DNA from 2 places in the Pseudomonas sessilinigenes genome. Region 1 is predicted to be linked to the other one. Evidence: predicted binding sites of a transcription regulator. Region 1 holds the regulator's gene; the other holds the start of a gene.
The links. The regulator sigma-54, encoded in region 1, starts transcription at its own class of promoters, with help from an activator protein. The targets are predictions, from matches to a motif close to ANTGGCATNNANNTTGCTNT.

Region 1 (4,344 bases):
GCGTGAGCGCCTGGGCTCTGCCGAACGATAGCCAACAGCCGATCCGCATCCAGGCCGACGATGCCCAGCTCGATGACAAGAATGGCGTAGCCACCTATAAAGGCGACGTGATCATCACCCAGGGCTCGATGAAGATCACCGGCAACACCGTGACCATCACCCGGGCCAAGAGTGGTGAAATCGACGTCGTGACCTCGGTGGGCAACCTGGCCTACTTCGAGCAACTGCAGAAGCAGACCGATCCCAAGCCGGTCCAGGCCTACGCCGTGACCATCCAGTACCACGCCCAGCAAAACCGCGTCGTACTGATCGACAAGGCCAAGGTCATCAACGACGGTAATACCACCGAAGGCGAGAAGATCATCTACGACACCGTCAAGCAAGTGGCCAATGCCGGTCGCGCCAACGGCAGCTCGATTACCGCTCCCCGTCCGCGGATCGACATGGTCATCCAGCCGAAAAAGAAAACCGACGAGCAAAAGGCCCAGTAATGGCAACTCTGAAAGCCCAGCACCTGGCCAAGAGCTACAAGAGCCGACAGGTCGTGCGCGACGTCAGCCTGTCCATCGACAGCGGCCAGATCGTCGGCCTCCTTGGCCCCAACGGTGCAGGCAAGACCACCTGTTTCTATATGATCGTCGGCCTGGTCCAGGCCGACCAGGGCCGGGTGCTGATCGACGACCTGGATGTCAGCCATCAGCCCATGCACGGGCGCGCTCGCGCGGGCATCGGCTACCTGCCCCAGGAAGCCTCGATCTTCCGCAAGCTGTCGGTGGCCGACAACATCATGGCTATCCTCGAGACCCGCAAGGAACTCGATAAAGCAGGTCGTCGCCAGGAACTGGAAAGCCTGCTGCAGGAGTTCCACATCAACCATATCCGCGACAACCTCGGCATGAGCCTGTCCGGCGGCGAGCGTCGTCGCGTGGAGATTGCCCGCGCGCTGGCCACCGCACCCAAGTTCATCCTGCTGGACGAACCGTTCGCAGGCGTGGACCCGATCTCCGTCGGCGACATCAAGCAGATCATCCATCACCTCAAAGCCAAGGGCATCGGGGTACTGATCACCGACCACAACGTCCGCGAAACGCTGGACATCTGCGAAACCGCCTACATCGTCAATGACGGGCAACTGATCGCCGAAGGCGATTCTGCGACTATCCTGGCCAATGAGCTGGTCAAGGAAGTCTACCTGGGCCACGAATTCCGCCTGTAAAGGCTGACGTGTTGGGCTAGTAGCCAGGGCGCCGAAAACAGTAAATCCCTACAAAGTTTATTGTTACGACGCTCTAGGCAAACACTTCAGTTTCAGGCATATAATTTGCTTATGTTTGGCGCTTCGGCGCCCTGTAGTGGATGGCGCATGTGCGCCGGCAATTAAGGTGTTAAGCCCCTGCCATGAAACCATCGCTAGTCCTGAGAATGGGCCAGCAGCTGACGATGACACCGCAGCTGCAACAGGCCATCCGCCTGCTCCAATTGTCGACCCTGGACCTGCAACAGGAAATTCAGGAAGCCCTGGAGTCCAACCCGATGCTCGAACGCCAGGAAGATGGCGACGACTTCGACAACAGCGACCCCCTGGCCGACAACACCGAGTCCAAACCCAATACCGAAATCCAGGAACCCTCCTACCAGGAAACCGCCCCAACGGTGGACAGCCTCGAGGATGGCGAATGGAGCGAACGCATTCCCAACGAACTCCCGGTGGATACCGCCTGGGAAGATGTCTACCAGACCAGCGCCAGCAGCCTGCCCAGCAGCGATGATGACGAGTGGGACTTCACCACCCGCACCTCCGCTGGCGAAAGCCTGCAGAGCCACCTGCTCTGGCAACTGAACCTGGCCCCGATGTCGGACACCGACCGCTTGATCGCGGTGACCCTGATCGACAGCATCAACGACCAGGGCTACCTCGACGAGACCCTTGAAGAAGTCCTCGAGGCCTTCGACCCCGAACTGGATATCGAGCTGGACGAAATCGAAGCAGTCCTGCATCGCATCCAGCAATTCGAACCCGCCGGCATCGGTGCTCGCAACCTGGGTGAATGCCTGCTGTTGCAACTGCGCCAGCTACCGACCAAGACGCCTTGGCTGAGCGAAGCTCAGCGCCTGGTCAGCGACTACATAGACCTGCTGGGCAGCCGCGATTACAGCCAACTGATGCGGCGCATGAAGCTCAAGGAAGACGAACTGCGCCAGGTCATCGAACTGGTGCAAAGCCTCAACCCGCGCCCGGGCTCGCAGATCGAATCCAGCGAAGCCGAGTACGTGGTCCCGGACGTCATTGTGCGCAAGGACAACGAACGCTGGCTGGTGGAGCTGAACCAGGAGTCGGTACCACGCCTGCGAGTCAATGCCCAATATGCGGGCTTTGTACGTCGTGCCGACACCAGCGCAGACAACACCTTCATGCGCAATCAGCTGCAGGAGGCCCGCTGGTTCATCAAGAGCCTGCAAAGTCGCAACGAAACCCTGATGAAAGTCGCCACCCAGATCGTCGAGCATCAGCGCGGCTTTCTCGAGTATGGCGACGAGGCGATGAAGCCCCTGGTCCTGCATGACATCGCCGAAGCGGTGGGCATGCACGAATCGACGATTTCCCGGGTCACTACGCAGAAATTCATGCACACCCCACGGGGTATATATGAACTGAAATACTTTTTCTCCAGCCACGTCAGCACCTCGGAAGGCGGTGAATGCTCATCCACCGCGATCCGCGCAATCATCAAAAAACTGGTGGCGGCGGAAAATCAGAAAAAGCCGTTGAGTGACAGCAAGATCGCTGGTTTACTGGAGGCACAAGGTATTCAGGTAGCCCGCCGTACCGTCGCCAAGTACCGCGAATCCCTTGGGATCGCGCCTTCTAGCGAACGTAAGCGGCTGATGTAGCCGTAGGGCTGGCCACAGCGTTTCGGAGTGTGTCTGAATGCTCGCCAAACGGCGACCAGGCAAACCGCCTGATCGATGCGCAGCAGGCTTCAGACACGGTCCAGGTGGCAGGCAAAATGGCCTGCCGCGTCATGCACTGGCAACGAAGGAGAAGCTGTATGCAAGTCAACATCAGTGGACACCAACTCGAAGTGACTGAACCTCTGCGCGTCTACATCGGCGAAAAACTCGACCGACTGGAACGCCATTTTGACAAGATTACCAATGTGCAGGTCACCATGGCCGTCGAGAAGCTGAAGCAGAAGATCGAGGCTACGCTGCACATTCACGGTGGGGAGGTCGTCGCCAATGCAGAACATGACGATATGTATGCCGCAATCGACCTGCTCACGGACAAGCTTGACCGCCAACTGAAAAAGCACAAGGAAAAGCAACTCCACCTTCTCCAAGGCACGGGTCGCTGATACTCCCCTCCCATGATCCGACTTGAAAGCATCCTGACCCCCGGCCGTTCCCTGGTGAACGTGCCGGGAGGCAGTAAAAAACGTGCCCTCGAACAAATTGCCAACCTGATCAGCCGTGAAGTGCCCGATCTGGAGATGCAGGATGTCTTCGAGAGCCTGATTGCCCGCGAAAAACTCGGCTCCACCGGTTTTGGCAACGGCATCGCCATTCCTCACTGCCGCCTAAAGGGTTGCGAATCGCCCATCAGCGCACTGATGCACCTGGACGCTCCGATCGACTTCGACGCCATCGATGGCGCTCCGGTGGACCTGCTGTTCGTTCTGCTGGTCCCGGAAGCTGCGACCGATGCGCACCTGGAACTGCTTCGGCAGATCGCCAGCATGCTCGATCGCAAGGAGGTTCGTGACCGGTTGCGCAGTGCTACCAGCAACGAAGCCTTGTATCAGGTCGTCCTGGACGAGCAAAACAGGCAGTAACCATGCGCTTGATCATCGTCAGCGGCCGTTCCGGCTCAGGCAAAAGCACCGCCCTCGATGTTCTTGAGGACCACGGCTACTACTGCATCGACAACCTGCCCGCCGGCCTGCTCCCAGAGTTGGCCGAACGTGCCTTGATCCACACCGAGCTGGCCCAGCCGTTGGTCGCGGTCTCCATCGATGCCCGCAACTTGCCCAGCCATCTGTCACGTTTCCCCGAGTTGCTCGAGGAAGTGCGCAGTCGGCATATCCAGTGTGATGTGCTCTATCTGGACGCCGACGAAGAAACCCTGCTCAAGCGCTTCTCGGAAACCCGGCGCCGCCATCCACTCAGCAGCGCCAACCGTTCCCTGGCCGAGGCCATTCGCGACGAGACCCATCTGCTGGGCCCCATCGTCGACCTGGCCGACCTCAAGGTCAACACAACCAACCTGAACCTCTATCAACTGCGCGACACCATCAAGCTGCGGCTGTTGAACCAGCCAGAACCCGGCACCGCCTTTCTGGTGGA
Region 2 (4,344 bases), 2.6 Mb from region 1:
TCTACCGTGAATTCAAGAAACCCTTGAGTCACGCCGATAAGCAAATCAGGCAGGGTGACCGAATCAGCAACGGCAGGGCCGCCAGGGTTTAAAATGCACAACATGGCAAGGCCGCAGAGTAATTGGCGGCTTTGCGATGTCAGGCGTCGAAAAAATGTCGTTTTGGCGTTCATAACAGTTAAAAAGCAAGCGCCGTGCCGTTTAGCAATGAGCGTGCGTCGGATCTTAAAGCTTTGGGGAGTCTGGGCATGGCTGGTGTAATGGATTCGGTAAACCAGCGCACGCAACTGGTTGGGCAGAATCGCCTGGAGCTGCTGTTGTTCCGTCTGGACGGCGAGCAGCTCTATGGGATCAACGTATTCAAGGTTCGCGAGGTGCTGCAGTGCCCCAAGTTGACCCTGATGCCCAAATCCAGTCCTGTGGTGTGCGGTGTCGCGAATATTCGAGGGGCGACCATTCCGATCCTGGATCTGGCAATGGCTACGGGTTCTGGTGGCTTGCAGGACCAGAGCAACCCGTTCGTCATCATCACTGAGTACAACACCAAGACCCAGGGGTTCCTGGTGCGCTCGGTAGAACGCATCGTCAACATGAACTGGGAAGAAATCCATCCGCCGCCCAAGGGCACCGGACGCGATCATTACCTGACGGCGGTGACCCGGGTGGATAACCAGCTGGTCGAAATCATCGACGTGGAGAAGGTCCTGGCGGAAGTCGCGCCTACCTCCGAGGCGATCTCGGTCGGCGTGGTGGATGTCGAGACCCAGCACAAGGCAATTTCCCTGCGTGTGCTGACCGTTGACGATTCGTCGGTGGCCCGCAAGCAGGTCACTCGTTGCCTGCAGACCGTGGGCGTCGAGGTAGTGGCATTGAACGATGGACGACAGGCGCTGGATTACCTGCGCAAGCTGGTGGATGAAGGGAAGAAGCCGGAGGAGGAATTCCTCATGATGATTTCCGACATCGAGATGCCTGAAATGGACGGTTACACCCTCACGGCCGAGATACGTAATGATCCACGCATGCAAAAGCTGCATATCATCCTGCATACTTCGTTGTCAGGGGTGTTCAATCAGGCGATGGTGAAGAAGGTCGGTGCCGATGACTTCCTTGCCAAGTTCCGTCCTGATGACCTGGCATCCCGGGTTGTTGACCGGATCAAAGCAGCAGACCACAGCTGAGGGCAACAGCCCTTGGTGGACATAGATTTAAGAGGCGGCAGCATTGTCTACGGGTAATTTGGATTTTGAACAGTTCCGGGTCTTCCTGGAAAAAGCCTGTGGTATTTTGCTCGGGGAAAACAAGCAATATCTGGTCTCGAGCCGTCTCAACAAATTGATGGAGCAGCAAGGTATAAAAACCTTGGGTGAGCTGGTCCAGCGTATCCAGACCCAGCCTCGTGGCGGCTTGCGCGAGATGGTCGTGGATGCCATGACGACCAACGAAACCTTGTGGTTTCGCGACACCTATCCGTTCGAGGTGTTGAAGAACAAGGTGCTCCCCGAGGCGATTAGGGCCAACCCCAACCAGCGCTTGCGGATCTGGTCCGCGGCCTGTTCTTCGGGGCAGGAACCCTATTCGCTATCGATGTCCATCGATGAGTTCGAGCGCAGCAACATGGGCCAGTTGAAGATGGGGGTGCAGATCGTTGCTACCGATCTGTCGGGAACCATGCTCAACAATTGCAAGACCGGCGAGTACGACAGCCTGGCCATTGGGCGTGGCCTTTCGGCCGATCGCCTGCAGCGTTATTTTGACCCCAAGGGACCGGGGCGCTGGGTGGTCAAGGCACCGATCAAGAGTCGCGTGGAGTTCCGTTCGTTCAACCTGCTGGACAGCTATGCCAGTCTTGGCAAGTTCGACATCGTGTTTTGCCGCAACGTATTGATCTACTTCTCGGCCGAGGTCAAGAAGGACATCCTGATGCGCATTCACAGCACATTGAAGCCGGGCGGCTACCTGTTCCTGGGGGCATCGGAAGCCCTCAATGGCTTGCCGGACCATTACCAGATGGTGCAGTGCAATCCGGGGATCATCTACCAGGCGAAGTGACCTGCGACCGCTGTAATGAAAAAGGAGGCTTTCGAGCCTCCTTTTTTGTGCCTGCCGTTTGTTGTCGGGAGAGCGGGAGGAGGCAGGGTGATTGCCGCTTTGCCGGCGCTTCGCGGAAATTCGTTGCCGCTTTTCTGGCATTTGCCGCTTTGTCACTACCGGGAAAGCCCCGGAAAATGGGGGTTTATTGGCTTGGCACGCAGTTTGCTAAGTTCAGGGTAACGAAAAATCAGGTCTCCCAAAGGTTTCCCGACATGAGCATCAGCTTCGATAAAGCGCTCGGTATCCACGAACAGGCTCTTGGCTTTCGCGCCAGGCGCGCCGAGGTGCTGGCCAACAACATTGCCAACGCCGATACCCCTAACTACAAGGCTCGGGACCTGGACTTCTCAGCTGTGCTCGCCGATCAGGTCGACAAGACCAAGAACGGCAGCTTTGCCTTGAACCTGACCAATAACCGACACATCGAAGCCCAGGGGCTGAGCCAGGGCGACGAGTCGTTGCAATATCGCACGCCGATGCAGCCCTCGATCGACCAGAACACTGTGGATGCCCAGCTCGAGCAGTCGAACTATGCGCAGAACTCGGTGGACTTCCAGGCCAGCTTCACGCTGCTCAACAGCAAATTCAAAGGGCTGGTTGCAGCCCTGCGCGGAGAGTAATCCATGTCCCTTGCCAGTGTTTTCAATATTGCCGGTAGTGGCATGAGCGCCCAGACCACTCGTCTGAACACCGTTGCCAGTAACATCGCCAACGCCGAGAGCGTGTCGTCGAGCATCGACCAGACCTATCGCGCTCGTCACCCGGTGTTCGCCACCATGTTCCAGAACGCCCAGGGCGGTGACAGTGGCTCGCTGTTCCAGAACCAGGATGCCGCCGGCCAAGGGGTACAGGTGCTGGGCGTGGTGGAGGACCAAAGCAATCTCGAGGCCCGTTACGAGCCCAATCATCCGGCTGCCGACGCCAAGGGGTATGTCTATTACCCCAACGTCAACGTGGTGGAAGAAATGGCCGACATGATTTCTGCCAGTCGCTCGTTCCAGACCAACGCTGAAATGATGAATACCGCCAAAACCATGATGCAGAAGGTCCTGACCCTCGGTCAGTGATAAGGGGCGAATTCGATGAGCGTTACTGATACCACTACCGCCCCATCCCTCAAGGATGTGTTGGCCAATTCGTCGAAGAAAACCGCGAATACCAGTGCCGATGGCATTGCCGCGGCGACCAACAGCGCCACAGGCAAGAAGGCCCTGGGCAAGGATGCGTTCCTCAAGTTGCTGGTGACCCAGCTGAAGAACCAGAATCCATTGGACCCGCAGGACAACAGCGCGTTCGTTGCCCAGTTGGCGCAGTTCTCGACCCTGGAGGGGATTACCACCCTCAATGATTCGGTGAACTCCATCACGGGCAACTACAAGTCCTCCCAGGCCTTGCAGGCCTCTTCCCTGGTGGGGCGTTCGGTGATCGTCCAGAGCGGTACCACCCAGGTCGACACCAGCAAGAGCATGACGGGCTCGGTGACTATCCCGGCCAGCGTCAGTTCGGTGACCATGACCATCACCGACAAGGACGGCAACATCGTCAAGACCATCGACATGGGCAGCCAGAAGGCTGGCAACGCCAGTTTTGTCTGGGATGGCACCAAGACCGACGGGACCAAGGCCGCGCCGGGCAACTACAGCTTCAAGGCCAGCACGACTATCGATGGCAAGGGCACAGCCTTGGTCACCTACCTGCCGGCCACGGTCAACAGCGTCACCATCAGTCAGACCGGTGGAGAGTTGATGCTGAACCTGGCAGGCATGAGCAGCCCGGTCGGGCTGTCCAAAGTTCAAACTATTGGTATCTAGAGCCGACTAGCGGCAAAAGGAGTGGAATATGTCTTTCAACGTCGGCCTTAGCGGCCTCTACGCTGCCAGCAAACAACTGGATGTGACTGGTAACAACATTGCCAACGTGGCGACCACCGGCTTCAAGTCGTCCCGGACAGAGTTCGCCGACGTGTATTCGGCCACCAAACTGGGCAGCGGTACCCAGGTGGTGGGCAACGGCGTGCGCCTGGCCAACGTTTCCCAGCAGTTCACCAACGGTGATATCAACAACACTGGCAACGTGCTGGACATGGGCATCCAGGGTCAGGGCTTCTTCGTGCTGAGCACCAATGGTTCGCTGTCCTATACCCGTGCCGGTACCTTCAAGACCGACAAGGAAGGCTACATCACCAACAGTGATGGCACTGCCCGCCTGCAGGGCTATGGCGTGGATGACAACGGCAAGATCATCAATGGC

Region 2: flgB (flagellar basal body rod protein FlgB) is a predicted target of sigma-54. The motif match lies at 2,244-2,263, and genes of this name have one in related genera.

What each region holds. Positions count from the first base shown of each region.
Region 1 is NZ_CP027706.1:1,013,530-1,017,873, reverse strand. It holds gene lptA (lipopolysaccharide transport periplasmic protein LptA) at 1-491, shown strand, start outside; gene lptB (LPS export ABC transporter ATP-binding protein) at 491-1,216, shown strand; gene C4K39_RS04560 (RNA polymerase factor sigma-54) at 1,399-2,892, shown strand; gene hpf (ribosome hibernation-promoting factor, HPF/YfiA family) at 3,051-3,356, shown strand; gene ptsN (PTS IIA-like nitrogen regulatory protein PtsN) at 3,369-3,833, shown strand; gene rapZ (RNase adapter RapZ) at 3,836-4,344, shown strand, end outside.
Region 2 is NZ_CP027706.1:3,624,393-3,628,736, forward strand. It holds gene flgA (flagellar basal body P-ring formation chaperone FlgA) at 1-173, opposite strand, end outside; gene C4K39_RS16705 (chemotaxis protein CheV) at 249-1,181, shown strand; gene cheR (protein-glutamate O-methyltransferase CheR) at 1,225-2,052, shown strand; gene flgB (flagellar basal body rod protein FlgB) at 2,307-2,714, shown strand; gene flgC (flagellar basal body rod protein FlgC) at 2,718-3,161, shown strand; gene flgD (flagellar hook assembly protein FlgD) at 3,177-3,905, shown strand; gene flgE (flagellar hook protein FlgE) at 3,934-4,344, shown strand, end outside.